Nordella sp. HKS 07: one gene and its partner. The protein of the gene in region 2 interacts with the protein of the main gene of each other region in a pairwise test. Links are inferred from orthologs where the notes say so. Each region holds a gene or a part of one and is shown on either strand. Other genes may lie near its edges. The genes, in order: grxD and G5V57_RS05015.

Region 1 (14,978 bases), 5.5 Mb from region 2 along the record:
GTCGGCCGACGTTTCGCCCTATCTGCTCGACCAGCTCGGCGGCAAGGGCAACATCATCTTCCTGCGCATGGCAGAGCATCATGGGACGCGTAAGCGCGGCGACGTGATGGCCGATGTGCTCAAGGAATATCCGGATGTGAAGGTGCTCGCCGAACACAATATCGACTACACCGCCTTCTTCGAGGACACCTCGAAGTCGATGGAAGACTATTCCGCCCGCTTCGGCAAGGACATCAACGCCGTCTGGGCGCCGTGGGACGAGCCGGCGCAGGCCGCGATCAACTCCCTCAAGGCGGCGGGCCTCACCGACGTCAAGGTCATCGGCATCGACGGTCATCCCAATGCGATCGCCGAAGTCTGCAAGCCGGACAGCATGATGATCGCCACCGTCGCTCAGCCCTTCGAAGGCATGGGCAAGACGCTCGGTGAATGGATCGAAGCCATCGTCGTCAACGGCAAGTCTTCGGACGAGGTCATCCCGGCTAAGACCGTCTATATGGACGCGCCGCTGGTGACCAAGCGCAACTGCCAGGAATTCCTCAAGTAAGCAGCTGATCGAGGGCGGCGCTGTCGTAACGGCGCCGCTCCTTCTCCTTTTTCAATCAAGGCCCGCCATGGATACGTGCCTCACCGACATCACCATGCAATTCCCCGGCACGCGGGCGCTCGACAGCGTCAGCGTCACTTTCCGGAACGATGAAGTGCATGGGCTCATCGGCGAAAACGGGGCAGGGAAATCCACCCTGGTCAATGTCCTTGGCGGCAGCCTGCAGCCGACATCGGGCCGCATCGCGATCGCCGACACACAGGTGAAGCTTAGGAGCCCGCGCGACGCGCTGCTGCGCGGCATCGCCCATGTCAGCCAGGAAGGCAGCCTGGTCCATGGCCTGAGCGGGGCCGAGAATATCCTGCTGGGCGCCGAGCCTCGCACCGCCGGCGTCATCGCCGCGGGACGCCTCAAGGCGGAAGCCGAGACCCTCGTGCGGCGCTGGTTTCCGCAAGTTTCCATCGATCTCGGCGCACCCGTCGGCGACCTGCCGATGGCCGACCGCAAGGTGATCGAGATCGTGCGCGCTTTGCGCGGCGACGTCCGGCTTCTCATTCTCGACGAACCCACCGCCACATTGCCGGCACGCGAGAAGGAACAACTGTGGACCATCATCCGCAGCCTTCCCAAGCAGGGCGTCGGCGTGATCCTGATCAGTCACTTCCTCTCCGAGATCAAGGCGCTTTCAGACTGCATCACCGTGCTGCGTGACGGCCGCCATGTGGTGACGGAGAAGGCCGAGCGCCTGAGCGAGAGCCAGCTCGTCGATCTGATGCTGCGCCGCTCGGGCAACGACAAGCCCAAGGACCAGGCGGCCGACAGTCGGGCGCTGGGGGACGTGGCCATGCAAATCGCGGGCTGGCGGGCGGGCCGCATCCTGGCGCCGCAATTCCAGATCCGCGCCGGCGAGATCGTCGGCCTGATCGGCCTCACGGGGTCGGGACATTTCGGTTTCGCGCGTTCCCTCTACAATCCCGCCGGCGTCAAGTTCGAACGCTGCGAAGTCGGCGGCAAGGCCGTCGATATCCATAAGACCCTCACCATGCGCGATGCCGGCGTGGCGCTCGTGCCCGATCATCGCATGGAGAATGCCCTGATCGGCGAATGGGATCTGCGCGAGAACCTGGCGATGGTACATCCCCAGCATGCGGTTGTTGCGGCAGGCGTCCTGTCGCGCCGGCGCGAAGAGGCCGAGTCCCAACGCATCATGCGCCTGATGAATGTGAAGGCGCATTCCTCAGCGCAACTCCTCCAGACGCTGTCGGGGGGCAACAAGCAGAAGATCTCCATCGGCAAGTGGCTCTATGGCGCCGAGGATCGTTACAAGGTCATGATCTTCATCGAGCCGACCGAAGGCGTCGATATCGGCGCCAAGGCCGAGATCTATGCCGAGATGCGCCGCCTGGCCGGGCGGGGCGTCGCCATCATCATCGCGTCCTCCGATCTCATCGAGATCGAGACCATGGCCGACCGCGTCATACCGTTCGTCGATCAGACGGCGCGCGCCGAGCTGGGCCGCCCGCAATTTTCAGAAAGTGCTTTCATCACCGCTATGTCAGGAGTTGCCGCATGACCACCGCAAGCACCGGAACCGCACCTTCCCGGGACCTTGTGTTCGGTTTCCTGCGCAAGGATCACATCCTGCGCTACAGCACGCTCGTCGTTCTGGCACTCATGTTCATCATTTTTTCGGCGACCGTGGACCGATTTCTGCAGCCGCAGAACCTGCTCAATATCGCGCAGCAGATCTCCATCCTGACGATCGTCGGCGTCGGCCTGACCTTCGGCTTCGCGGCGCGCGAGATAGATCTGTCGGTGGGCTTCGCGGTCGGACTCGCCGGCATATTGGTGCCCTTGCTGCTGACGAACGACGTGGCGCTGCCGCTGGCGCTGCTCGCCGGTATAGGGGCGGGCCTCGTGATCGGCCTCGTCAATGCCGGGCTCGTCACCCTCATAGGTATTCCGTCTCTCATCGCGACCTTGGCCACGGCCTCGATTCTTTTCGGCATCAGCTTCCTGCTCACCGGCGGGCGGGCCATTTATGGCGGGTTGCCCGATGCCTATCTATGGCTGGGCCAGGGCCGCATCGGCGGCTTCCCGGTGCTGGCGCTTCTCATGTTGCTCGCGGTCGCGGTGGCCTGGTTCGTGATGGAGCGCACCGTGTTCGGCCGCTACATCTACGCGGTCGGCGGTAACCGCAAAGCGGCGGAGCTCTCGGGCATCAATGTCCGGCTCTACCGCATTGCGGCACTCGTCGTCTGCTCGGTGTTCGCCGCCGTTGCCGGCATGCTGCTCGCTTCGCGTCTCGGCTCCGGCCAGCCCAATGCCGGCGAGCGTTATCTTCTCGACGGATTGGCCACCGTATTCATCGGCATGACGATGCTGCGCCCCGGTACGGCGACGGTGGTCGGCACCTTCTTCGGCGCCTTGTTCATCGGCATCATCAACAACGGTCTCAATCTCCTCGGCATGGACACGTATATCCAGTCCATCGTCAAGGGCGTCATCATCCTGACTGCGGTGGCGATCGTGTCGCGCACGACAAAACTCAATCTTCTCTAATTTCCGGAGCATTTCATGAGCAAGCCAAATGCGGCTGGCACTCCCGGCACGAAGTCGAATTCCGACCTCCTGGGCTTCTACCGCACCATGCGCCGCGTGCGCATATTCGAGGAGCGCGTCGGCGAATTGTTCGTACGCGGACAGACGGCGGGTTCGATGCTGCATCTCTCGATCGGAGAGGAAAGTGCCGCAGTCGGTATCACCGCCGCGATGAAGCCGCAGGACACCTTCACCACCCATCATCGTGGTCACGGCATCTTCCTGGCGCGCGGTGCGGATCCCAAGCGGATGATGGCGGAGATCGGCGGCAAGGAAGCCGGCTATTGCCACGGCAAGGGCGGCTCGATGCATATCGCCGATATGAGCCTCGGGCATCTGGGCGCCAATGCCATTGTCGGCGGCGGCATTCCGGCCGTCGTCGGCGCCGGCCTTTCGGCGCGCCACAAGCGCAACAACGCGGTGTCGATCGCCTTCTTCGGCGACGGCGCCACCGGGCAGGGCGTCCTCTATGAAAGCATGAACATGGCGGCGCTGTGGGGGCTGCCGGTCGTCTTCGCCTGCATCAACAACCAGTATGGCATGGGCACGCGCATCGACCAGGCGACCGCCAACACCAAGCTGCACGAGCGCGCCATCGCCTTTGGCCTCAATGGCGAAAGCGTGGACGGGCTCGATGTGGAGGAGGTGGCGGAGGCGGCGCGCCGGCTCGTCGATGCGGCGCGCGCCGGCAAGCCCGGCTTCCTGGCGGTGTCCTGCTATCGTTTCTACGGCCATGCGCGCAAGGACAAGTCGCCTTATCGCGATGCCGCCGAGGAGGAAGCGGGAAGGCAGCGCGATCCGGTCGCCTTCACGCGTGCCCGCCTCATCGAGCGCGGACTTGCGCGTGAAGCGGAGCTCGATGTTCTCGATGCCGAGATCGGCGCCGAAATGGACGCCACCATCGATTTCACCATCGCCCAGAAGGAGCCGCAGCTCGCTTCGATGTTCCGCGATGTCTTCGATCCTTCTGAGCCGGAGCCTGAACCGGTCCGCACCCGCCTCAACCGCGTGCTCGCAACGGAGTAGAAAATGCCTGAATTGACTTACCGCGACGCGTTGCGCAAGGCGCTGGCCGATGCCATGACGGACAATCCCGATGTTGTCCTCATCGGAGAAGAAGTGGGCCGCTATGGTGGCGCCTATGGCGTGACCAAGGACCTGATCAAGGAATTCGGCCCCGAGCGCGTAATCGACACCCCGATCTCCGAGCCGTCGATCGTCGGCGCGGCGGTCGGCGCGGCGATGACTGGTCTTCGGCCGGTGGCCGAGCTCATGTATGTCGACTTCCTCGGCATGACGATGGACCAGCTGGCCAACCAGGCCGCCAAGATCCGCTATATGTTCGGTGGCCAGATCGGCGTGCCGATGGTGCTGAGGACGCAAGGCGGCACCGGCCGCTCGGCGGGCGCCCAGCATTCGCAGAGCCTCGAAGCCTATGTGATGCACACGCCGGGTCTGCGCCTGGCCATGCCGGCGACGGTGGCCGATGCCTATCATCTGCTGCGCCAGGCGCTGACCAAGCCCGATCCCGTGGTCTTCATCGAGCACAAGGCGCTCTACACGATGAAGGAGGAAGTGGATCTCAGTGCCGAGCCGTTGCCCTGGGGCAAGGCGGCGGTCAGGCGCGAAGGCAAGGACCTGGTGATCGTCACCTATTCGCGTCAACTCCACTATGCGCTGGAAGCCGCCAAGACCTTGTCGGCGAAGGGCATCGAGGCGACGGTCATCGACCTCAGGACGCTCAATCCGCTGGATTTCGACACGATCCGTGAGCATGTCGAGCGCGTCGGCCGCGCCATGGTGGTTTCGGAAGGCGTCATGACCGCCGGTGTGGCGGCCGAACTCGCGGCGCGCATCTCGGAAGAGTGCTTCGACTTCCTGGAGGATCCGGTCGTCCGGGTGGCGGGCGAGGATATCCCGATCTCGGTCTCGCCCGGCCTCGAGAGCGGTTCCGTTCCCGGACCGCGGCTCATCGCCGAAACAGCGGAACGGTTGCTGGCATGACGAAGCGCACACTGACCATGCCGCGCCTCGGCGAGACGATGGACGAGGGGACCATCGTCGGCTGGCTGGTGGCGCCGGGACAGAAATTTCAACGTGGCGCCGCGATCCTCGAGATCGAGACCGACAAGACAGTGGTCGAATTTCCGGCCCTTGGCGACGGCACGATGGAAAAGACCCTGGTTTCATCCGGTGATCGCGTGACTGTCGGCGCGCCGATCGCCGAGGTCACCGTGACGGCGTCCGAAGATTGGGAGAGCGAGGTGGCCGGGGGGCCAGCTCCCGCCAATGCGGACGCCGGCACGGCGATCCTCGCCATGCCGCGCCTGGGCGAAACGATGACGGAAGGCGTCATCATCCGCTGGCTGGTGGCGGAAGGCGCCGACTACGCGCGCGGCGACGCCATTCTCGAGATCGAGACCGACAAGACGGCGGCGGAAGTCCCGGCGCTGTCCGACGGCAAGCTGGTGAAGATCCTCGCGGCGGAAGGCACACGCCAGCCTGTCGGCGCGCCGATCGCCGAGGTGATCGGCGAGGTCGAGGCGCCCGTAAGCGCTGCCGCCGCGCCTGTGGAAACCGCGTCCGCACCGCTGCCCAAGGCACACGCCGCCGTGTCGTCCGATGGCCGCCGGCGCGCCACGCCGCTTGCCCGGCGCCTGGCGCGCAGCGCAGGTATTTCTCTCGACCATATTTCGGGAAGCGGTCGGCGCGGGCGCATTGAGCGGCGCGACGTCGAAAGCGCCATCCAGGCGACAGCCAGCCCGTCATCGGCGCGCATCGCCTTCGACAAGCTCGGCGATAGGGGCGAGACCTTCCTGCTGATCCACGGCTTCGCCGGCGACCGCAGCAGCTGGGTCGCGACCGCGAGCGGCATTGCGCGGGCCGGCCACACGGCGATCGTGCCGGATCTGCCGGCGCATGGTGTGAGCAAAGCCGAAGCGGCGAGCCTCGATGATCTCGTCGCGGCGATGAGCGATTTCGCGGCAAGCCTGCCGGGAGCGCTGCATCTCGTCGGCCATTCGCTGGGCGGCGCCGTCGCGACGGGCCTCGCCTCGCGCCTCGGCGCCAAGGTGAAGAGTCTGACCTTGATCGCACCGGCCGGCACGGGCCGCGAGATCGACAGCGGTTTCATCCTCGGCATGGCGGCGGCGACGACGGCTGGTGAGGTCGCGCATCTCCTGCGCCTCTTGGGCCCCAAGGCCGATGGCCTGTCGGATGCAGCGGTCACCGTGATGGCGGCGCAACTGGCGCAGGGCCGGCTCAAGGCCCTGGCGCAGGCGCTGGTCGGGCCCGCGGGCCAGAAGATCGACATCCTTCGCGCCCTCGCCAAGCTCGCCGACGAGCTGCCGGTGCGTGCGCTGATCGGCACCGAGGACCGCACCATCCCGGCCGCGCAGGCCCTCAATCTGCCGCCTTCGGTCGCGGTGCATTTCCTTGCCGCAGGCCATATGCCGCATTGGGATCTGCCGCGCGAAACCCTTTCGCTCATCACAGGAGTTGTCCATGGCTGATTCCAAGCAGGCGCTCACCGCCGTCAAATCCCGTCTCGGCGCATTCGCCAAGGCCAGCCCCGGCGTGATGAAAGGCGTTGCCGAGATCAACCGCGCCGCCACGGCGCCCGGCCAGTTCGATGCCGCGCAAAAGGAATTGATGGCGGTGGCGATATCTGTGGCGAAAGGCTGCGAGGACTGCATCCTCTATCACCTGGATGCCGCAAGCGGCATGGCGCCGGCGAGGCGGCTCTTATCGAGGCGCTCGAGGTCGCGGTCGAGATGGGCGGCGGTCCGGCGGTGATGTATGCCGGCAAGGCGCTGGAGGCGTTCCGCAGCCCGGCGTGATATCCGGCAGGAGCGTTTGGGAAAGGGAGGATCGAATGGCCTATTATCTGACCGCCGATGGCGGGACCGAAAGCCTCAGGGCCCGGATATATGACCTGAAAGGCACCTGTCTCGGCTCGAAAGCGGTACCCTACGAGACGCATTTCTCTCCCGGCGCCCGCGCCGAGCAGAATCCGGAAGACTGGTGGCGGGCGCTGATCGCGGCGACGCGCGGCGCCATCGCCGAAGCCCGGATCGATGCCGGCCAGATCGAGGCCATGGCCTTCGCCACCACCTCCTGTACCGTCGTGGCGCTGGACAAGCACGGACGAGCGCTGAGGCCCGCTCTCCTGTGGATGGATGTGCGCGCCAACGCGGAAGCCGATGCGGTGCTCGCCACCGGCGATGCGCGCCTCGCCCTCAATGGCGCCGGCAAGGGGCCGGTCTCCGCCGAATGGATGATCCCCAAGGCGTTGTGGCTCAAGCGCAACGAGCCGGCCGCCTTCGCCGCCGCCGAAACCATCTGCGAATATCAGGACTTCCTCAATCTCAGGCTGACGGGCGAGCGCTGCGCCTCGCTCGACAATGCCGGATTGCGCTGGCACTATTCGAGCCGCGACGGCGGCTTCGCGCGTGGCATATTGAGCAAGCTCGGCCTGTCGGAACTCGAAGCAAAATGGCCGCAGCGGGTCATCGCGCCTGGGCAAGTTGTGGGCACGCTGACACTGGCGGCGGCGGCCGAACTGGGCCTCAGCTCCAAGGTGAAAGTGGTGCAGGGCGGCGCCGATGCGCTGATCGGCATGATCGGCCTGGGTGTCGCCAAGCCGGGCCAGCTGGCCTTGATCACCGGCTCGTCGCATCTGCAATTCGGCGTCACCGAAGCACCGATCCATGCGCCGGGCGTGTGGGGCGCCTATCCCGACATCGTCTATCCAGGACGCTGGATCGTCGAAGGCGGCCAGACCTCGACCGGGTCGATCATCAACTGGCTCAAGCGCCTCACCGGCGGCACGCTAGACCTCGCCGAGATGAACCGCAAGGCGGCGACGCTCGAGCCGGGCTCCGAAGGTCTCATCGTGCAGGACCATTTCCAGGGCAACCGCACGCCCTATACCGATCCCTTGTCGCGCGGCGCCATTGTCGGCCTGACGCTGGCGCATGAGCCGCATCACATCTTCCGTGCCATCATGGAAGGCATCGGCTTCGGCACCCGCGCCATCCTCGATGCCTTCAAGGCCGGGGGCTATAGCAGCACCGAGATCACCGCCGGCGGCGGCGCTACGGCCTCGCCCCTGTGGATTCAGATTCATGCCGACACGGCCGGCCTGCCGGTGCGCATCCCGGCCTCGCCGGACGCGCCCTCGACGGGCTCGGCCGTGCTCGCGGCGCATGGCGCGGGGCGCTTCGCCACGATCGATGAAGGCATCGCCGCGATGGTGCGGCCCGGCACGACGGTCGAGCCCAGGGCCCGCGAAGCGAAGCTCTATGACGAGATCTACCAGCGGTACAAGGCGCTCTATCCGGCGCTCAAATCCGTGCTTGGCTAACTCAGGGGAGACATAGAATGGCTGGTGAGAAGGGGCGCGTCGCGCTGGTGACGGGAGCGAGCCGGGGTATCGGGCGCGCCATCGCGCTGGGCCTGGCCAAGCGGGGTTATGATCTCGCGCTCAACGACATTGCGCGCCAGGCCAAGGAGCTCGATGATGTTGCCGCATCGGCGCGCGCGTCCGGCCGCCGGGCCGTCGCCCTCAACGCGGATGTGTCGGTGAAGGCCGAAGTGCAGGCCATGGTGGACATGGCGGTGGCGGAACTGGGCGCCATCCACGCCGTCGTCAACAATGCCGGCATCCTCATCGCATCACCGGTCGAAACATTGGCCGAGGCGCATTGGGACAGCGTCATGGATGTGAATGCCAAGGGCACGTTCCTGGTCATCCAGGCGGTCCTGCCGGTGATGAAAAAGCAGGGCTATGGGCGCATCTGCAACATCGCTTCCATCGGCGGCAAGCATGGCGCGCCGGAGCAGGCGCATTATTCGGCGTCGAAAGCGGCGGTGATGGGCTTCACCCGGGTGCTGGCGCAGGAGCTGGGGCCCATCGGCATCACCGCCAATTGCGTGTGCCCTGGCATCATCCTGACCGATATGGGCAGGGTCAATCTCGACGATCCGAATATCCGCGGCGCCTGGGCGGCCAAGACGGCGATGGCACGCATCGGCGATCCGGAAGACGTCGTGGGGCCGGTCGCCTTCTTCTGCTCGGACGACAGCGCCTTCGTGACCGGCCAGACGCTCAATGTCGATGGCGGGATCGTTTTTTCCTGAGGTTCTCCGGTCGTCATGGCCGGGCATCGACCCGGCCATCCAGACAGGACTTCACACAGCTGTCGGATGGATGGGCTGGATAGCCGCCTCAAGGGCGGCCATGAGGAGTTGGGGGGAAGCGATGGAGACGGCCGTCATGCGGATCGGCGGTCCCAAGGATATCATGGGGTCGGCCGCCTTCATCTGCTCTCTCCACTCGTCATAGCCGGGCTTTGACCCGGCCATCCAGACTAGCCGGCGTACGGCTGTTGCATGGATGGACTGGATGGCCGCCTCCATGGCCGGGTTAAACCCGGCCATCCGGGCGGCCATGACGAGTTAGGGGGAAGCGATGGAGACCGCCGTCATGCCGATCGGCGGTCCCAAGGATATCGTGAGGTCGGCCGCCTTCATCTGCTCTCTCCACTCGTCATGGCCGGGCTTTTGACCCGGCCATCCAGACCCGACGTCGTAGCGCTGTCGCATGGATGGACTGGATGGCCGCCTCCATGGCCGGGTTAAACCCGGCCATCCGGGCGGCCATGACGAGTTAGGGGGAGGCGATGGAGACCGCCGTCATCCTGATCGGCGGTCCCAAGCATATCGTGGAGTCGGCCGCCTTCATCTGCTCTCTCCGCTCGTCATGGCCGGGCTTTGACCCGGCCATCCAGACTCTACGTTGTAGCGCTGTTGCATGGATGGGCTGGATGGCCGCCTCGAGGGCGGCCACGACGAATTGGGTAGTCAGGCGGCGCAGCCTTTGCGGCTTGAAGACGCGCTCGGTACTGGCCGGATATTTCTTGAGCATCGCCACCGGGCGAACCGGGCGCTTGACCAGTTCGCCACCGCAATTGGGGCAGATGCCGTGGAGCTTATCGTCCGCGCAAGTCGCACAGAAAGTGCATTCGAAGGTGCAGATGCGCGCATCTTCCGCCTCAGGCGGCAGATCCTTGTCACAACATTCGCAATTGGGCCTGAGAGCCAGCATGAGTTATCTCCGCGTTTCGACGCGACCAGTTTGCACCCTTTTAACTGGAAGTCACGAGGGTGACTGAGGCTCCGCCGGAGGACGGGGTCAGTTCGTAGCGAAACAGTAGAACAGGCCATCACCGCCGGTGCTCTTGAAGGCCTCCATACTGCAGCCACCCCGCGTCGGGTGCGACATGTTCCATGACTTTGCTTGCGCGGAGTCGTTCAAACCCATGCGGTCCGAGTGGCCGACGATCGCAGCCCCCTCGGCCCCGCCCATCGTCCAGTTGCCGCATGTCTCGGGCGCCGCCGTGCCGTCTGCCTTGGAGCCGGTCAGCATGTCGTGACGGTTCGGGTTGTCGCCGCGTCCATTGATGACATTGCCTTTCTCATCCAACGCTGTCTGCTTGGTCAGATTGTTCTTGTCGCTGTGGAGAGAGGCGACGTCGTCGGCGATCTTCACGCCTTTGGCGTTGAACCATGGGCCGCTGCCGATGCGATCTCTGGCATTCACGGTATCAGTGGACAGATAGGCTTTCCAGGTCTTCCCCGCCGGGGCGCCCGCCGCCGCCGCGAGGCTCGCGCAATAGGCGTCGGCACCAGCCAGTCCGCCAAGATCGCCGCCCTTGCCAGGGTTGACGCTTGTCACGAAGAAACTCATCGAATTGTCCTGCGCGGCGACACCCGTTGCCGCGTAGACGATCAGCAATCCGGCAAGTCCAGCAATCCTTGTCATGAGCATTCTCCCGGTTGCGCGTCCCGAGATCACGTTAGCGCGGTGGGCGCGCCGGCAAAATCAAACTCATGTGAGAATGCGATGGGGCTTAATGCAGCCGCCATTCGCTGCCGATGTAACGCAACTCCGCCGGGCCGACGATTGATGAATGCGCGATCCGGACCTCGCAGAGGGGGCCGTCGAGATTATGAGCCCAGAAATCGAGGAATTTGATGAGACGCGGGAAACGCGGCGCCTGGTCGTAGTCCTGCCAGAGGAAGAGCTGCAGGATCTCGCGGTGATCGGGGAGGCGGTACATGATTTCCGCGGTCGTCAGCGACCAGCCACGCAACTGACCTTCGAAGGCTCTGTCGATCATCGCCAATCCTCCTGGATTCGCAGTGCCGAACTAAATTCTGTTGCGACGGTGATCCTAGGTCAAGATGGTGAAGATTAATTTAATTTTCGGATTTCAATAAGTTAGCAGCCGAACTTGAAGAGTGCTGCTAGAGCGCTTCCCGCGAAAGTTGCTCGACTTTCGCGATAAGGAAGCAGTGTGAATACCTCCTGTCAGACCTTTCGGACACGGTGCCCGAACTGGGCGACGGCGACGCCGCCGAGAATGAGAAGGCCGCCCAGGACGGTCGTGAGCATCACCGGCTCACCGAGCAGGAGAGCGCCGGCGAAGACTGCGATGACCGGGATCAGATAGAGGAAGGCGCCCGAGGTGGCGGCGCTGACCCGGGCCGTCCCATAAGTCCAGGTGAACATGGCGATGAAGGTCGAGAAGCCGGCAAGGTAGGCGAGCTCCAGCCAGTGCCGCGTCGTCATGGCGCGCACCGTGTCGAGCGTGCCCGGCGTGGCGAAAGCGAGCATCGGCAGCGTCGCGATGAGAAGGCTCATGGCCGTCATCGACAAGGTGCCATAGCGCTGAAACAACACCTTGCCCGGAACCGAATAGAAAGCCCAGGCGGCGCAGGCGGTGACCAGCAGCAGCGCGCCGATGGCATAGGATTGGGTTTCGGGGCCGGCGGCGAGATCCTTCCACAGCAGCAGCACGGTGCCGGCAATAGCGAGGAGGAATCCGAAGATGATATGGATGGTCAGTCTCTCGCCCAACAGCACCGCCGCAAGAAGGGCAATGAACAGAGGCTGTGTCGCATAAAGAAGGCCGCCAATGCCGGCGGGCACGCTGGCGAAGCCATAGACCGACGCCACGCTGTAGATGAAGATCCCGATGCAGGAGATGACGAGCAGGCGCGGCCAGTCGGCGCGCGCGATCCGCCATCCGCCGGTCGCGACCAGGATGAGGATGCAGGTCAGCGCGATTGGCGTGTAGCGGATCACCAGAGCATCGGCGGGGCCGAGGCCCACCGAAAGCGAGCGCAGGAAGACCGGTGTAATCCCCCAGACGAGGACGGTAAAAAGCAACGCGGCGATCGGCTTGAACTGCGCCATCGTCAGGCCGCCGTCGCCTTGCGGCAGACCCAGATGCCGGCAAGGATCGCGGCACCGCTCGCCAGCATCGGCAGGGTCAAGGGCTCGGAGAAAAGCATCCAGGCGACGACCGCGGCGACCGCCGTCTGCATCAGCCCCATCATCGAGGAGAAGGAGGTCGGCAGATGGGCGAGCGCGAAGGTCATGAGCCCCTGGCCGCCGGCATGGCTGATGACGGCGAGACCCAGGAGTACGAGCCAGCCATTGAGGGAGCCGGACAGCATGGTCGGGCTCATGGCCAAGGCGAAGGGCGCCATCGCCAAGGCCGAGATCAGCGTCGTGTAGAACATGATCGTGCCGGTCGAGCTGTTCTGGCGGACGCTGGCGATCAGAAGGAGATAGATGGCGAAGAACGAGGCGGCGAGCAGAGCGAAGATGCCGCCCAGGAGCCGGTTGGGCGGCGCCACCTGGGCGCCCGTCTTCTGCAGCGCGAGGAAGGTGACGCCGGCCAGTGCCACCGCGAGGCCCAACACGAAGAGGGGCTTGAGCCTTTCGCCGAAAAGGAACACCGAGGCGACGGAGACAATGATCGGCACGGTGCTGGAGAGCAACGTCGCTTCCAGGATGGTGGTCTGGGCGATGGCCAGATGCCAGAAGGCGATATCGGCGGCGAAAGCGAGACCGGCGAGCAAGAGGCGCCAGCGGTGCCTGGGCGCCATGCGGGAAAGGGGCTCGAGCCTGCCACCCGTCAGGAGGACCGCGAGCCAGATGGCGGGGACGGCAAAGGCCAGGCGATAGAAGCCGGAAGCCAGTGGCGCCAGGTCAGACAGACGGGCGAAATTGGGCGAAAAGCCGACCGCCACGCCGGCGCCGAGCAGGGCCAGGAAAGCAAGTGTCGAGGCCGACGAAGTGGTGGTCGAAGATGTGATGGACATGGGCCGGGCAATGAGTTGCCCGAAGCCTCAAGTCACGTCAATTGGCGGCGAGCGCGGGATGCGAAAAAGTGGGCACCGGTTTTTCGCAATAATCCCGCGCCAATATAGTAAAATCGATCACGTTTATGGGGTTGGATCGATGCAATCCAAGCTCATCGTGATCTACGGGCCAGCCATGCGTCAGGCGGCGGTCTTCTCGGCGAGAAGCGTCTTGAGCTCGCCCGACTGGAACATCTCGGTGACGATATCGCAGCCGCCGATGAATTCGCCCTTCACATAAAGCTGCGGGATGGTCGGCCAGTTGGAATAGTCCTTGATGCCCTGGCGCAACTCGCCCGATTCGAGAACATTGATGCCTTTATAGTCGGCGCCCAGATGGTCGAGGATCTGCACGACGCGGCCCGAAAAGCCGCACATCGGCGCGTCCGGTGTGCCCTTCATGAACAGCACCACGCCGTTCGATTTCAGTTCGCTATCAATCCAGGTCTTGATGTCGGTCATTTTTCGCTCGCTCTCTGAGATATTCTCTACGTTCTTCGTGCCGGTCCTCGTCGGACTTTTCAGTCAACCAGACGCCGGCATGCTGTAGTCCGTTGTGCGGGTCGAAACGGGATTCATGCAGGTGATGACCCAGATCGGGTTGCCACCTGTAAGCTGTGTTCTGTTCACCCGTCTTACCCGCCCTTTGGACATTCCGTTTGACCAGCCGATCGGTCAGCGTCTTGACGACATAGAGCGCCGCAATGACCAGGACCGCACCGATCAAAATGGTAGTCGGCATCCCTTGCTTCAATCCTCCGGTGCGCTGGTCTGCAGCGCCAAAGCATGCAGCTCGCCGCCCATTCTACCCTTGAGCGCGGCATAAATCATCTGATGCTGCTGGACGCGCGACTTGCCCTTGAAGGAGGAGGAGACGACATTGGCGGCATAGTGGTCGCCGTCACCGGCAAGGTCGCGGATCTCCACCTGCGCATCCGGAAGAGCTTCCTTGATGAGCCGCTCGATCTCGGACGCGTTCATGGCCATGCTTCAGGTCTCCAGTTTCTCTTTTTCGCATCCGCTTATCCGAAAAGTCTGCAACTTTTTGGGCGGATGCTTTTAGGCTGCCTTGGCGCTCATGTAGGCAGGGAACCAGCCTTCATGCGCTTTGCTCAGGTCGTCCAAGGATATAGAAGCAGCCCCCTCGACAATCAATCCAGCGGCGTCCGTCACCATGCCGATGCGGATGACATCGACGCCTTTCACATGGGCCTGGGTAATGATCTTGGCCGCTTCCTTGGCCGGGCAGGTCACCACATAGCGCGCCTGGTCCTCGGCGAAGAGGGCGACGTGATCGAGCCGGCTGACCGAAGCCCCCAAGGTCTTGGACGCGAGCGCCATCTCGATCAAAGCGGAAGCGAGACCACCGTCGGAAATGTCATGTACGGCAGTGACTTGGCCCGATCTGATGAGAGATCGAATCAAGTCACCATGACGTTTCTCGCGGTCGAGATCGACGGGCGGCGGACTGCCTTCCTCGCGGCCCAGCACCTCACGCAGGAAGATCGACTGGCCGAGATGATCGCCATGGCCGCCGACGAGCAGGATAGCGTCCCCATCCGCCTTGAACGCGAGCGTCGCCATCTTGGTGAGATCGGGCAGGAGGCCGACGCCG
Region 2 (15,114 bases):
GGGCCTGAATTCGGCTGAGCCGCGCCGCGCCGCCGGCTGATCGGCGGACACCGGTTCATCCGCTGAATTTTCTCGATGTAGTAGGGTGATAATACCCGCATCGATCCGATCGTGCCTAGATTGGCGGCATGGACCGCATCATTGCCATGATGAGTGGGCTCGGCCTGATCATTTCCGCGACAGCCTCGGCGGCGGCCGAGGATGGCGCCGCGCTTTTCGTGAAGAACTGCCAGACCTGCCACATCGTGGCGAAAAACGGCGGAACGCGCGTAGGCCCGCCCTTGTGGAATGTCGTCGGCCGCAAGGCCGCCAGCATCGAGGGCTTCAACTATTCGGCCGGGCTCAAGACCTCCGGCATCGTGTGGACGCCCGAGGCCCTCGATCAGTGGCTGACTTTCCCGAAGAAGATGGTGCGCGACACATTCATGCTCTATCGCCAGAACGATCCTGCGATCCGCAAGGCGATCATCGACTATCTCGCAACACAGAAGGACTGAGAATGGCCAAAGCAATTCATATGATGATCAGGGTTATCGACGAAGCGAAGTCGGTCGCCTTCTATGAACAGGCTTTCGGCCTCAAGGTGAAGGATCGCTTCGAGTTCGACGGCTTCACTCTCGTCTATCTCAAGAACGACGAGAATGATTTCGAGGTCGAGCTCACCGTCAATCATGGCCGCAGCGAGCCTTACACGCATGGCACGGGGTATGGCCATCTCGCGGTCTCGACCGATGATGTGGCGCGTGATCACCAGCGCGCCGAAAAGGCGGGCCTCAATCCGACGCCGCTGAAGGAGTTTTTCCGCGACGATAAACTGCTCGCCAAGTTCTTTTTCCTGCAGGATCCCGATGGCTACAAGATCGAGGTTTTGCAGCGTCACGGCCGGTACACCTGAAGGACCGGCGAAGGGGCTCAATGGGAGGACATGCCATGAGATTGATCGACAAACGTCCAAAGGTCTCACGACGCGACATGTTGAAGACGGGTGGCGCCGTGGCGGCCGCGGCCTCGGTGCTGCCGGCCGCCATCGTCAGTCATTCGGCGCTCGCAGCCGAACCTGTCGCGATCTCGCCGGACAGCTTCGCGACACTCGTGAAGATGGCACGCGATATCTATCCGCACGATCAGATCGCCGACAAATACTATGCCAGTGTCGTCGCGGATCTCGACAAGGCCGCCAAGGACGACGCCCAGCTCAAGACCTTGCTCGAGGACGGCGTCACGGCGCTCAATAAGAAGGCCACCGGCCTCAAATACGGCGCCTATGCGAATGTGCCGAGCGAAGAGGAGCGCGTGGCGATCCTCACGGAAATGGAGGCGACGCCCTTCTTCCAGAAGCTGCGCGGCTCCCTGGTCACCGGCCTCTACAACAACAAGGAGCTGTGGCCGCATTTCGGCTACGAAGGCTCTTCCGCCGACAAGGGCGGCTACATCAATCGCGGCTTCGGTGACATCGACTGGTTGTGAGGAGGATCGATCATGCCTGCACCTTTTGACCTCAATGATGATTCGGTTGTCGTGGTGGTGGGATCCGGCGCCGGCGGCGGCACTCTGTCCAACGAGCTCGCCCAGAAGGGCGTCAAGGTCGTGTGCCTGGAAGCGGGTCCGCGAATCGAGAACCAGGATTTCGTGAATGACGAATGGGCCGCCTTCAGCCAGCTCTCCTGGCTCGACAAGCGCACGACGTCTGGCAGCTGGCGGGTGGCGAAGGATTTCCCGGGCCTGCCCGCCTGGATCGTCAAGGCGGTGGGTGGCTCGACCGTCCATTGGGCGGGCGCGTCGCTGCGCTTCCAGGACCACGAATTCAAGGCCAAAACGGTCTATGGCGACATCGCCGGCGCCAATCTGCTCGACTGGCCTTTGACGCTCGCCGAGATGGAGCCCTGGTACGCCAAGGCCGAAGACAAGATGGGCACCACCCGCACCAACAACATTCCGGGCCTGCCGGGAAACAACAATTTCAAGGTGCTGGAAGCGGGGGCGAAGAAGGTCGGCTACAAGGAGGTCCATACCGGGCGCATGTCGATCAATTCGCAGCCGCGCAAGGGCCGCGGCTCCTGCCTGCAGATCGGCTTCTGCTTCCAGGGCTGCAAGTCCGGCGCCAAATGGTCGACGCTCTATACGGAGATTCCCGATGGCGAGCTGACCGGCAATCTCGAGGTCAGGCCGGACGCGCAGGTGCTGATGATCACGCACAACGATCAGGGCAAGGCCGACGGCGTGGTCTATGCCGGCAAGGACGGCAAGCAGTTCCGGCAGAAGGCGCGTGTTGTCTGCGTCGCCGGCAATTCGATCGAGAGCCCGAGACTGCTCCTCAATTCGCATTCGGCGAAGTTTCCCGACGGCCTAGCCAATTCCTCAGGCCAGGTCGGGCGCAACTACATGCGCCACACGACGGGATCGGTCTATGCCATCTTCGAGAAGCCGGTCCACATGTATCGCGGCACCACAATGGCCGGCATCGTCCAGGACGAGGCACGTCTCGACCCGTCGCGCGGCTTCGTCGGCGGCTATGAATTCGAGACTCTCTCGCTGGGGGGTGCCCTTCATGGCCGCCTTCCTCAATCCCGGCGAGTGGGGCCGCTCCTTCGCCGAGGCGATGGATGGTTATGACCGCATGGCGGGCATGTGGATCGTCGGCGAGGATATGCCGCAGGAGAAAAACGCGATCACCTTGCATGCGAGCGAAAAGGATCAGTTCGGCCTGGCCGTGCCGAATGTCAATTTCGACGATCATGCCAATGACACGACGATGCGCGATCACGCCTACAAGCAGGGCTCGGCGATCTATGACGCGGTCGGCGCGGTCAAGACCTTCCACACGCCGCCTTATCCCTCGACGCATAATCTCGGCACCAACCGGATGAGCGAGAAACCGGGAGACGGCGTCGTCAACAAGTGGGGACAAACGCACGACATACCGAATCTGTTCGTCTCAGACGGCAGCCAGTTCACCACTGGTGGCGCCGAGAACCCGACGCTGACCATCGTGGCGCTCGCCATCCGCCAGGCCGATCACATCGCCGGCGAAATGGCGAAGGGATCGCTCTGAGACCGGCAGGACGTTTCTGCCGGCGCTAAGCGCCGTCTCGCGACGGCGCTCCTTAAATTATTTCGGCGCCGACGCCTGGATGGCGAGCGCGTGCACGCGCGTCTTGAGGTCGTCCTTCAAGGTTTCGTTTACCATTCGGTGCGTATCGACACGGCTCTTGCCGGCGAAGGCCTCAGACACAATTTTGACGCGGAAATGGCTTTCACCTTCGGGATGCGATCCGGCGTGGCCCGCATGCAGATGCGATTCATCGATGACATCGAGCGTCTGCGGCCGGAAGGCTTGCGACAGCTTGTCCTTGATATGTGTGCCAACGGGTCCGAGCGCCATGACTTGCTCCTGTCTCAACTGATGACCATAATTGGTAGTGATGAAACTCGATTCCAAATATTTCGACAAGATTCGTGTGAAGCCGGGCGAGGAGCGCGTCACCCGCGACAAGCATCCGACATGCGAATGGCCGGGCTGCGTCAAGCCTGGGCGTCATAAGGCGCCCAAGGGCCGCAACCAGGAAGGGCAGTTCCATGCCTTCTGCCTGGAGCATGTCCAGCAATACAACAAGACCTACAATTACTTCGACGGCATGAAGGATGACGCGGTACGCGACTTCCAGAAGGATGCGCAGACCGGCCACCGCCCGACCTGGAAACTCGGCCAGAATTCGAGTTCCATGAATGCCCAGGGCCGTCGTGCCAAACCCGGCAGTTTCCGGGATCCGTTCAATTTCCTGGGTGAGAACGGCAAGGAAGTGAACACCGGCGGCGCCCGCCCCCTCCGCAATGCTGAGTTGAAGGCGCTGCATACGCTGGGCCTGGACGAGACGGCGACCAAGGAAAAGGCCAGAGCCCAGTACAAAACCCTGGTGAAAAGGCTGCATCCGGACGCCAATAATGGCAGCCGCGCCAATGAGGACACGCTCAAGGCGGTCATCCAGGCCTATGATTACCTGCGTTCGACGGGTTTCTGCTAGGTCACGATCACTTCAGGCCGAATCGACCTGAAGTGATAAACGTGATCGGAATCTTTAATTTAGCGCGCGATCGGACGGAAAACCGGTACCCACTTTTCCTGACGCGCTAAGGGTGCTCCAGCAAAGGGGTTTTCGAGCCTTGCCCAGGCCCCTTTGACCGTCTAGAACCTCCGCACTCCGAGACTTCATATATTGGCAACGAAGATATGACCGCGACCGTGAATGGCGAAGCAGCCCCCCTCCCCGACATGAAAGTGTCGGTGCGGCAGCTGTTCGGATTTGATTCGAACCTGGAAGTGCCGGCCTATTCCAAGGCCACCGAGCATGTGCCGGATCTCGACGAGGACTATCTGTTCAACCGCGAGACGACGCTCGCGATCCTGGCCGGCTTTGCCTATAACCGCCGCGTCATGATCACCGGCTATCATGGCACCGGCAAATCGACCCATATCGAGCAGGTTGCCGCACGCCTCAACTGGCCGTGCATCCGCATCAATCTCGACAGCCATATCAGCCGCATCGACCTGATCGGCAAGGACGCCATCGTCCTGAAGGACGGCAAGCAGATCACCGAATTCCGCGAGGGCATCCTGCCCTGGTCCTACCAGCACAATGTGGCGCTGGTGTTCGATGAATATGACGCCGGCCGGCCGGATGTCATGTTCGTCATCCAGCGCATCCTCGAATCCTCGGGCAAGCTGACGCTGCTCGACCAGTCGCGCGTCATCCGCCCTCATCCCGCCTTCCGGCTGTTCTCGACCGCCAACACGATCGGCCTCGGCGACACCACCGGCCTCTATCACGGCACCCAGCAGATCAACCAGGCGCAGATGGACCGCTGGTCGATCGTCACGGCGCTCAACTACCTGCCGCATGCGCAGGAAGTCGGCATCGTGCTGGCCAAGACCAAGAGCTACGACAACGACAAGGGCCGCAAGGTCATCGCCAACATGGTGCGCGTCGCGGATCTGACCCGCAACGCCTTCATGCAGGGCGATCTCTCGACCGTGATGAGCCCGCGCACCGTCATGACCTGGGCGCAGAATGCCGAGATCTTCGACGATCTCGGCTTCGCCTTCCGCGTCACCTTCCTGAACAAATGCGACGAGCTCGAGCGCGCTTTGGTGGCCGAATTCTATCAGCGCTGTTTCGGCGAGGAACTCCCTGAATCGCCGGCGCATGTCGCGCTGTCATGAGGACGCCTGATGGCCCAGGACCGCGAAGGACCGGCAGGCGAATTCCGTAATGTCCTGACGCTGGCGATGAAGACCATCGCCGGCGAACCGGAGCTTTCGGTTTCCTTCGGCGCCGAGACGCCGAGCCTGCAGGGCAAGAAGGCCAAGCTGCCGCAGGTCTCGATCGATCTCGACCGCCAGGAGGTCGCGATCACCCGCGGCATCGCCGACAGCTTCGCCATGCGGCTCGCCAATCACGACGACGGCGTCCACAACCGCTATCGCCCGGAAGGCAAGAATGCCCGGGCCATGTTCGAGGCCGTCGAGCAGGCGCGCGTCGAATGCATCGGCTCCCGCGCCATGCCCGGCATGGCGCAGAACATCACCGCCATGCTGCAGGACCGCTATCTGAGGAAGATGGCGGGCCGGCCCGCGACCAAGAAGGACGCCCCGCTCGAGGAAGCCGTGGCGCTCCTGGTGCGCGAAAGGCTGACCGGCGCAGCCCCGCCCGAGGAGGCGAGGGCACTCGTCGATCTGTGGCGGCCCTGGGTCGAGGAGAAGGCCGCGATACAGCTCAATCATCTCACCGATGCCATCACCGACCAGGCGGCCTTTGCCCGCATGTCGCGCGACATCATCGCCGCCCTCGACATGGCCGATGAGCTGGGCGAAGACCCGGATGAGAGCGACGACAGCGACGACAACCAGGAAGCCGAGCCCGATTCCGGCGACCAGCAGGAGACGCCGGAAGGCGAGGAGCAGGAAAGCCAGCAGTCGGCGGCCGAGGAGCTGCAGGACGCCGAAGGCGAGAGCGATGCTTCCGAGATGGACGCCCAGCAGCTCGATGTCGACGACATGCCCGACGACATGGAGAGCGAGGAATCGCCCGACGGCGAGGAGCCCTGGCGCCCGCAACTGCCCTTCTCGTCGCTGTCGAACGAGGACTTCTACCGCGTCTACACCAATCAGTTCGACGAGGAGATCGCCGCCGAGGATCTCTGCGACAGTGAGGAGCTGACGCGGCTCAGGAACTATCTCGACAAGCAGCTTTCCAATCTGCAGGGCGTGGTGGCGAGGCTCGCCAACCGCCTGCAGCGCCGCCTCATGGCGCAGCAGAACCGCTCCTGGGATTTCGATCTTGAGGAAGGGCTCCTCGATGCGTCACGTCTCACCCGCGTCATCATCGATCCCTTGCACGCCCTCTCCTTCAAGGTCGAGCAGGACATGCAGTTCCGCGATACGGTGGTGACGCTGCTGCTCGACAATTCGGGTTCGATGCGCGGCCGCCCGATTACGGTCGCCGCCACCTGCGCCGACATCCTGGCGCGCACGCTCGAGCGCTGCGGCGTCAAGGTGGAGATCCTGGGCTTCACCACCAGGGCCTGGAAAGGCGGCCAGGCGCGCGAGCGGTGGCTTGCCGCCGGCAAGCCCGCCAACCCGGGCCGTCTCAACGACCTGCGCCACATCATCTACAAGTCGGCCGATACGCCCTGGCGGCGCGCCCGCCGCAATCTCGGCCTGATGATGCGGGAAGGCCTGCTCAAGGAGAATATCGACGGCGAGGCGCTGATCTGGGCGCATAACCGGCTGCTCGCGCGCAGCGAGCAGCGCCGCATCCTGATGGTGATCTCGGATGGCGCGCCCGTCGACGACTCGACGCTTTCGGTCAATTCCGGCAACTATCTCGAGAAGCATCTGCGCCAGATCATCATCGATATCGAGAACCGCTCGCCGGTCGAGCTCATCGCTATCGGCATCGGTCATGATGTGACGCGCTATTACAAGCGCGCCGTCACCATCGTGGATGCCGAGGAGCTGGGCGGCGCCATGACGGAGAAGCTCGCCGAGCTTTTCAAGGAGCGGGCCCAGAAACAGACGGGCAAGGGCGCCGCGAGGTCCCCGACCAAGCGCCGGCTCAACTGATGAAGTGGCTCTGGGTTACAGCCCTCCTCCTGTTCGCTGGCCCGGTCGGCGCCCAGGAGGAGGCGCTCAAGGTCCGCACCCTCCCGGTCAAATCCTTCACCATGTTCTCGCAGCTCGTGACCTTCGGCGGGCTCGAATGGCGGGGCGGCGTCGAGCTTGCGAGCGACGATGAGCGTTTCGGCGGCCTCTCCTCGCTCGAATTGTCCGAGGACGGCGGCGGCCTCCTCGCGGTGTCCGATCGTGGCCTCTGGTTCAAGGCCGATCTCATCTATACCGATGGCCATCTGTCGGGGCTGAAGGCCCCCGTCATGGCGCCGATGCTGGGACCTGACGGCAAGCCCTTCAACGGCAAGGTCCGCAGCGATGCCGAGGCGGTTGCCGGCTGGGAGCCCATGCGCATCGACGGCAAGGTGATCGTCGGTTTCGAGAGCCGCACGCGCGCCGGCGTCTATGATCTGGGCAAAAGCGGTTTCGATGCCCGCTACAAGGACTTGAAACTCCCCAAGCAAGCCGCCAAAGGTCCGTCCAATCAGGAACTGGAAGCGATCGGCCGCTTCGCATCCGGCCCCTTGGCCGGCTCCATTCTCGCCATCTCCGAGCTCAACAAGGACGAGAATGGCGACATCCGCGCCTTCGTGTGGGGCGGCAGGAAGGCCTTCGGCTTCTCGATCAAGCAGCTTGAAGATTACGCGATCACCGATCTGGCCATTCTGCCCGATGGCGACGTGCTCACCGTCGAGCGCAGCTTCAGCGGCACGAACTTGCCCGGCATGGCGATCCGCCGCATCAAGACCGAGGATATCGTCGCCGGCGGCGCGGTGGCGCCGAGCCTCGTCTTTTCGGGCCGCATGCCCTTCTATCGCATCGACAACATGGAAGGCATCGCGGTGTCGAAGCTCAATGGCGAGACGCGCGTGACGGTGCTCTCGGATAACAACTACCGCCCGGAGTTCCAGCGCACGCTGCTCCTGCAGTTCGCGCTGAAGCCCTGAAACACCGCTTCATGCCGATTGCCGCTTCGCCGGTGGGCGTGGTGCGGCGGGCTCGCCCAGAAAGAAATTGTTGGTCCAGAACATATATTCGGACTCGATCGCAAGGCCGGGGTCGCCCTGCCCGTTCATCAGGCTGACCCAGCGGCTGGCCAATTCCTGCGCCGCCGCGGGCTTGCCGCTGATCATGTAGTATTGCGCCCGGCCGCGGAGCGCCGTGAACAGGCGTTCCTTGTCGCCGGTCTTCTGGCACAGTTCCTCGGCGCGCTGGAAGGCCGCGAGAATATCACGTGAGCCCCAGCCGCGCGCCGCCATGAGGGCAGCACCTTTGGCGAGCTGGAAATCTATCTCGTGCTCGTCGGCGCCTGCCACCTCGTTCGCCCGCAACAGCTCGATCCCTAGATCAAGCTGTTCGAGGGCGCTCGAATAGGCCGAGCGCTTGATCGCACGTTGCGCCGAGATCAGCAGGTGGGTCGCCGCCTCCTCCCACAGCTGTGCCTCCTGAGCGTGCCGCGCCAGGCGTTCGCTGTGCTCTTCGAGCCGGTCCGCATAGCAGGCCTTGAGCTCCGCCAGCGCGGTTCTATGCAACTCGACGAGGGCCGTCGCCATGATCCGCTCGGAGATGGCATTGCGGATGAGGCCATGCTTGAAGCGCAGCAGGACATCCGGGAACACCTGCACCTCGACGAGAAGGTCGGCGTTCTTGAGGCTGCGCAGCGCCGCGTCGAAGCGCGCTTCCGGCAGCGCCACCATCCGGCTCAGCGATGCGAGCGGGATCTCGCCGCCGAAGACCGAAGCGACCTCGGCAACGCGCTTGGCATCGATGTCGAGCCGCTCGAAGCGCGCATCGATGAGCGAGCGGATGTTTGACGGAACGACGATCTCGTCGAGCTTGCCTGTCAGCCGGTAGCGGCCGGGCTGGCCTTCGAGCTTTCCCGTCTCGGCGAGATTGCGCACCGTTTCTTCGAGAAAGAGCGCATTGCCTCTGCACGCCTCGGACAGGCTCTCGCGCAGGCCGTCGAGCGCGCTGTCCCGGCCGACGAGAAAGTCGATCAGGCTGCGCGATTCGATCGGGCTCAGTCCGGACAGGCGGATTTCGACCGGCCGCGCCGCGGCGAAGGCGCTGCGGTCATAGTCCGGCCGGCAGGTCAGGATCAGCAGGATGCGGCCGCCGCCGGCGGTCTGCGCCAGCCGCGCCAGAATGGCTTCGCTTTCGTAGTCGATCCAATGCAGATCCTCGACCAGCAGGACGACCGGCCTGACGCCGGCGAGCGACAGCAGGAGCGCGACGGCCGCCTGTTGCATCCGGCGCGACCGCTCGGGGCCGGTGAGGGCCATCCACAGCGCTTCCTGTGTCGGCAGCTCCATGATCGCCAGGATCGGGTCGAGCAGGCGCTGGTCGAGACCGCGCGCACTCCATGCCGCCAGGACTTTATCGAGCGCGGCCGGTGAAGCTTCCATATCGCCTACCGCGAACAGCTCCTTCAGCGCCTTGCGGATGACCACAAACCCACTGCGCAGATTCGTTTCGAGCGCGCCGGCCTCGAGATTCTCCGCATCGCCGCAGGGAATGGCGCCGACGAATTCCTGCGTTATACGTGACTTGCCGAGACCCGGATCGCCGACGATCATCACCGTCTGGCCCTCGCCGTCGCACGCATCGTGCCAGGCCTTGTTCAGCATCTGAAGCTGCATTTCGCGCCCGACGAGGGGCGACAGCTGGCGCTCGGTCCGCAGCTGCCAGCGCGAGCGGCCGCGATTGATCTCGACCACCTCATAGAGCTTTTGCCCGCTCTTCGCGCCCGAAAACACCAGGGGTGCCAATTCACGCATGGTGACAAAGCCGCCGGCGGATGAGTGCGTCCGTTCCGTGGCGATCACGCGATCGGGGCGCGGCGCCTGGCTGATCAGATGAGCCACCGAAACCGGTCCGCCACGCACCTCGGCCCGGTCCGGCTCGGGTGCGTCGCTGACCACCACATTGCCCGTATCGAGCGCGATGCAGATGCTGATCGCCGGGCCGGCCTGCGCGGCCGCGAGCTGGCGCAGCGCCAGTGCGGTCCGGCAGGCGAATGCCGCGTGGTCCTCGAGCGGCTTGGGCGCGCCGAAGGACGCCGTCAATCCGGTCTCGGAAGCGGCGAGGATGGTGCCGCCATTCGTCTGCACGAGCTCGGTCGCCCGGCTGAGCAACGGATCGACCGCGTCCAGCGCCACTTCCGGCGCGAGCTCGTCCGCCGGATTGGTCGCGGAGACGAAGTTCGCCGACAGGGATCGTCGCCTGGCGGCGGGTCTTGTGGCTCATCGCCATGGCCGGCCGGCTCTGCAGCACGGAATTTGCGAAGGCGGTCGTCTCGGCGACGAAGCCCTGGAACGCCGCCTCTTCCGACAGCAATATGTGATTCGCGCTGTCCAGCTCGACGAAGCGCGCGCCCTTTATTCTGCGCGCGATGTCGAGGCCTTCCGAGAGCGGCGCCACGCGGTCGTTGCGGGCATGCAGCACCAGCGTCGGAACGGTGATCCGGTCCATCGCGGCCGCGACATCTATGTCGGCGACGGCGTGGGCAAGCCGCCAGGCGTTTTCCGGCGTGAGGGTGCGCCGCTGCAGCTCGTTGAACCAGTCCATCTGGGCACGGTTGGCGCCGGGGATGAACATGTTGGTGAAGACCTGGCGGAACATCGGGTCGTCCTGACCCCAGCCCTGGCGCAGCAGCACGGACATCGCCTCGCGCCGCTCGATCTCATTGGCATCGCCGCGCGCCCGCCAGCCGCGCACATAGCCGCCATACAGCACGAGGCCGGCAACCTTCTCGGGATGGCGCACCGCATATTCGGCCGAGAAGGCGCAGCCTTGAGAAATCCCCAGAAGCACGAAGCGATCGAAACCGGTGGCCTCGATGACGCATTCGAGATCGCTGATGAAAGTTTCGAAGGAGATGTTCTGGCAGCTCGTATCCGACAGGCCGTTCAGACGCCCGTCATAACGCACCAGGGTGAAGCCGCTGGACAGGGCGTCGATCCAATGCCCCCAGACCGGACTTTCCCAATCAAATTCGAGATGCGACATCCAGTGCGATGCACGCACGATCACCGGCCCGGATCCGGTAACGGAATAAGCGATGCGCGTGCCGTCGCGCGACTGGGTGTAGCAAATGCGCTGCGTCGCGGTCCCGTTGACCTCCGGGACGGCAAGCCGCCTGTCGCGGATCGGCGCGGCCGGTGCGGCTTGCGCTGCCGGCGGCGGGACAGGCTCTGGCACAGCCGGTTTAGCGCTGACCAGCCGGCGCGCCCGCAGGCCGAGATGAGCGATCTCCTTGCCGAGATCCTCGTCAGGCAGCAGCGATTGCAGCGCGTGCGCATGGGTGATCGCCCGCTCCGGCTCCTCGGCGAGCCGGTCGATCAGGGTGCGAAGGATCTTCAGGTGCAGTATTTCGGCTTCGTTCGCGCAATAGACGCGCCAGGCCTCGAAGGCCGCGCAGCGCGGCAGATGAAGATCGGCGAGGAGTGGGCCTGAGAATGCCGCGGCAATCGCTTCCAGCCGCTCCGTCGCGACGGTATCGATCGCCTCGGGCGCCAGCCCCCTGATCAGCTGGTGATCGAGACCAAACGAACCGGGTGCGAGCTGGACCGTGTTGCGATCGGCGATCAAGCGCGTTTCGCCATCGGTATTGAGGATCGGGCGCAGCTTCGCCAGACTCCAGCGCAGCGCGCCGCGCGGGTCATCGGGTATGTCCCAGAACAATTCGCACAGCCGCTCGCGGCGCTGCGGTTTGTCATTCATGGCGAGATAGGCAAGCAGCGCGCGGGTCTTGCGCGACTGCGGCAGGCTCACGGCCACACCGTCCAGACGAACAGAAAAGTCACCAAGAACCTTAAATTGCATTCGCAAAGGCAAGGTCATCCGGTCATCCCAGCTCAGACGTCATCATTTCGATGGTTACGATTTCCGGAGACTGAGAATGGAATGACGCGTCCACGCGTAAGATTCCATGCAGGAGCCGAAAAACGCCAAATAGGCCAGGAATGAAATTCCTGACTATCGGATTGTTGCCCCTGCAACATTTTATGGCAGAAAACTACCGTTTACGCAACATAATTTTTCGCGCTTACAACATCGATCGGCAGAATCTTTGGCGAGCCCAGCTTAGCGGCAGCTCCGTCCGCCCCGGCCCGGCCCTTCAAGTCTCCGGATGAGAAGCTCGGAACGCGACAGGCCGATATCCTTCAGCAAGTGGTCAGACAGTTTCTCCGCCCTCCCGGCGCAGCGCGACCGGCGGCCGAGCCGCCGGGAAAGCGCGCCCACAAGGGGCAAAGCGCGGGACAGTACATGGGCTCCTGGTTTGTGCATGATTCGACGATCTCCATTAGACGGGTATCCTTTTCGCCGACATGTGTTGGAACGATCGCGTGCATGAGCGAGGAAACGACGCGCGCCGGGAGTCGCGCACCGATCCATCATTCGAGCGCCACCGTATAGGTCGTTGCCGTCCCGGACAGGCAGATCTCGCCGGCCGAATTGGCGACGCTGGTGGACAAGGTGCAGATCGGCTTGTCGTCGCGCACGCTCAGCACTTCGGCGCGGGCAATGATCTCCTCGCCGATGCCGACGGCCTTGTGGAACTTCCATTCGACACCAAGAAAGACTGAGCCCGGCCCGGGCAGGTTCTCCGCCACGATGGCATTGAGTAGCCCGGATGTGACGCCGCCCTGAACAATCAGCCGCCCGAATACCGAGCGGGCGGCCGCGGCCTGATCAAAATGCAGCGGATTGCAGTCACCCGTCATCGCGCTGAAGGCGACGACATCGCTCGCTTGCGTCACTCGCCGTATCTCCGCCCTGGCGCCGATTTCCGGCTTGCCGAAGCGGGTTCCGCACCATCCCGATCGCGTCGCTTTCTCGCTCATGATCTGCTCCATCAGCTTGCGTGACAAAATTCTTCGACGTGTCTCGATACCAGCCGCCGGCCACCCAGTTGATCGAAAAGATCGCGACCAGACCGACCCTTCAGGACCTCGACTTCGGCCTTCATCGCTTCGCTGAAGCGCTTGTGGCGCAGGGGCAGTTCTTCCAGCGACCAGTCGAAGGCGGCAATGGCGTCGGTCGCGGCCAGAAGCGGCAGAGCCAGGCTGTCGCGTTCGTCCTGGAACTGGCGCAACGCACCGGCATGACCTGAAATGATGGCGGTCGCCGCGCCCTCCGCATCGCGCAGCGCATCGGAGATGCCATGCGAGGTCAGCGGGTCGCGGAAGAAGCCGGCATCGCCGACCAGAAGCCAACCAGGGCCATATGCCTGGCGCAACTGGCCGGGCGCGCCCTTGAACGCCTTGAGGCGTCCGACTTCGTAAGTGGTCGCATAGTCTCCGAGGCCCGGCGCCAGCAGCTCGAGCGCCTGCCGGCGACTGCCGATCAGATCGGCGCGGAATGTGGCGTCGAAGCGGCATGCCGGTATCGATACGACGATGCAGGCCAGGCCGTCGTTCGTCGGAATGAGGCCGCCGCTGACATGTTTGGCGAAATACCAATGATAGCCCGAAAGCCTGGCCGGCATCGGCGCATAGCCGAAGACATGCGCGACCTGGGCCAGACCTTGCGCGAGCACGGGCGCATCGACCAGGCGGGCGACGCGCGAGCCGAGACCGTCGGCGCCGACCACATGACCCGCGCCGATCGTGCGGCGGTGGCCGGCCGCATCGGCCAGCACGACACCGCGAACGCGGCCGCGCGCATCGAAGCTCAGATCGCTGACCAGCGTATCGTGCAGGATTGTTGCGCCGGCGCCACGCGCCGCATCCACCAGCACGCGGTCGAGCTCGGTGCGGCGCGGCGCGATAAGTCCGGGCAGGCCGGGCTCGGGGCGTATGGCGACCGGGACCTGCTGCTCGCCATAGTGAAAGGTCGTCGTTTCGATCACCGGCGCGCCTGCCTCGATCAGGGACGCCAGCAGATTCCAGCGCGCCAGCTGCATCACCGCGGGCCGCATCAGCGCATGGGTCGAGAGCGTGTCGGAGCCATAGGCCTGGCGATCGACCGCCAGCACGCGCAATCCAGCCTTGGCGAGCAGCATGGCCGTCGCCGCGCCGGCGCAGCGCGCACCGACGATGATCGCATCGTAGTATGGCTTGAGGTCGGGTTCGTTGCTCATTGTCCGCGCTCTCCTATGCCGCCCGCCAGGCGCGCTCGTCGAGAAACGCCCGGATCTGCCGCGCGATGACGGCGGCATCCGCGCCCACCCCGCCGATGAAATGTGAATCGCGCTTGCGCAGGAGACGGAAGCCGAGGGCAAAGAGGCCCGGCACGGTCGCGGCACCTTCCTGATGCGCCAGGTCGCCGTCGGGCCGCAGCGCGGCGGCGATCTTCAGCCAGCCGAAATCGCGCCGATACCCTGTCGCCCAGATGATGCTGCGGATATTCTCGCCGCGCAGCGACAGCCGGCGGGGCGCCTGTGCCTCGAACGTCACGGGAGCGATCGTTTGACGCGGCGCGTTTGGGCCGATGCCGGCGAAATCGTCGAAGCGCGCCAGCAGTCGGTAGAGCTTGGCCTCGGCACAGGCGACGCTCTCCGCCAGGTCGTCGTGGAAGCTGACCTTGCCCGCCTCCACACCGGCGAAACGCCCGGCGAGCCGCACGCCCAGCGCCTGCAGGGACGGCAGGTCGGCGTTCGAACGATCCGGCCGCCCGGCCAGTTGCACCACCGGCTCGCGCAGCGCCGCTTCGGGATCGGCAAGGCTGTGGGTCCGCTCGGCCAGTATGCCGAGCCGGTCCATCCACCAGAATATGTCGCGCCCACGCCAGTGGCGCGGCACGCGCATGTGCCGGCCGACGGCAAGCGTCACCTGGCGGCCGCTGCGGCTGATCTCATCGGCAATCTGGACGCCCGATGCCGACGCGCCGACGACGAGAACGCCGCCCTGGGGAAGCCCATGCGGCGTGCGATATTGCGACGAATGCAAGTTCAGCACGCCTTTGACGGACGAATGGTCCGGCAGACGCGGGAGATCGCATTGGCC

Evidence for each region.
Region 1: the proteins of G5V57_RS05015 (region 2) and grxD interact in binary tests that used the Escherichia coli proteins (3 or more experiments, as listed by UniProt). The link is inferred for Nordella sp. HKS 07 from one-to-one orthologs.

Annotation. Positions count from the first base shown.
Region 1 is NZ_CP049258.1:6,488,395-6,503,372, reverse strand. Bases 12,166-14,978 are described here. They hold grxD (Grx4 family monothiol glutaredoxin), read right to left. Parts: upstream 13,826-14,978; coding sequence 13,505-13,825; downstream 12,166-13,504. Other genes in these bases: purL (phosphoribosylformylglycinamidine synthase subunit PurL), read right to left, coding at 14,423-14,978; G5V57_RS30760 (BolA family protein), read right to left, coding at 14,114-14,350; G5V57_RS30765 (hypothetical protein), read right to left, coding at 13,800-14,105; G5V57_RS30775 (DMT family transporter), read right to left, coding at 12,413-13,324; G5V57_RS30780 (DMT family transporter), read right to left, coding at 12,166-12,410. Also shown: G5V57_RS30845 (substrate-binding domain-containing protein), read left to right, coding at 1-547; G5V57_RS30840 (sugar ABC transporter ATP-binding protein), read left to right, coding at 615-2,120; G5V57_RS30835 (ABC transporter permease), read left to right, coding at 2,117-3,109; G5V57_RS30830 (thiamine pyrophosphate-dependent dehydrogenase E1 component subunit alpha), read left to right, coding at 3,125-4,174; G5V57_RS30825 (alpha-ketoacid dehydrogenase subunit beta), read left to right, coding at 4,178-5,152; G5V57_RS30820 (acetoin dehydrogenase dihydrolipoyllysine-residue acetyltransferase subunit), read left to right, coding at 5,149-6,660; G5V57_RS30815 (carboxymuconolactone decarboxylase family protein), read left to right, coding at 6,653-6,943; G5V57_RS30810 (ribulokinase), read left to right, coding at 7,023-8,513; G5V57_RS30805 (SDR family NAD(P)-dependent oxidoreductase), read left to right, coding at 8,531-9,289; G5V57_RS30800 (hypothetical protein), read right to left, coding at 9,341-9,589; G5V57_RS30790 (hypothetical protein), read right to left, coding at 10,344-10,973; G5V57_RS30785 (usg protein), read right to left, coding at 11,062-11,331; more of G5V57_RS30780, read right to left, coding at 11,523-12,165. UniProt on the Escherichia coli protein: Monothiol glutaredoxin involved in the biogenesis of iron-sulfur clusters.
Region 2 is NZ_CP049258.1:1,032,480-1,047,593, forward strand. What follows is about bases 1,747-4,695. They hold G5V57_RS05015 (BolA family transcriptional regulator), read right to left. Parts: upstream 3,383-4,695; coding sequence 3,110-3,382; downstream 1,747-3,109. Other genes in these bases: G5V57_RS05020 (J domain-containing protein), read left to right, coding at 3,423-4,022; cobS (cobaltochelatase subunit CobS), read left to right, coding at 4,229-4,695. In the rest of the region: G5V57_RS04990 (ribbon-helix-helix domain-containing protein), read left to right, coding at 1-40; G5V57_RS04995 (cytochrome c family protein), read left to right, coding at 129-497; G5V57_RS05000 (VOC family protein), read left to right, coding at 500-895; G5V57_RS05005 (twin-arginine translocation signal domain-containing protein), read left to right, coding at 931-1,467; more of cobS, read left to right, coding at 4,696-5,218; cobaltochelatase subunit CobT, read left to right, coding at 5,228-7,120; G5V57_RS05035 (esterase-like activity of phytase family protein), read left to right, coding at 7,120-8,112; G5V57_RS34210 (AAA family ATPase), read right to left, coding at 8,122-9,942; G5V57_RS34215 (alpha/beta fold hydrolase), read right to left, coding at 9,935-11,938; G5V57_RS35115 (DUF1127 domain-containing protein), read right to left, coding at 12,251-12,565; G5V57_RS05055 (MaoC family dehydratase), read right to left, coding at 12,562-13,011; G5V57_RS05060 (NAD(P)/FAD-dependent oxidoreductase), read right to left, coding at 13,023-14,249; G5V57_RS05065 (NAD(P)/FAD-dependent oxidoreductase), read right to left, coding at 14,263-15,114. UniProt on the Escherichia coli protein: Transcriptional regulator that plays an important role in general stress response. Has many effects on cell morphology, cell growth and cell division. Acts by regulating the transcription of many genes, including dacA (PBP-5), dacC (PBP-6), ampC and mreB.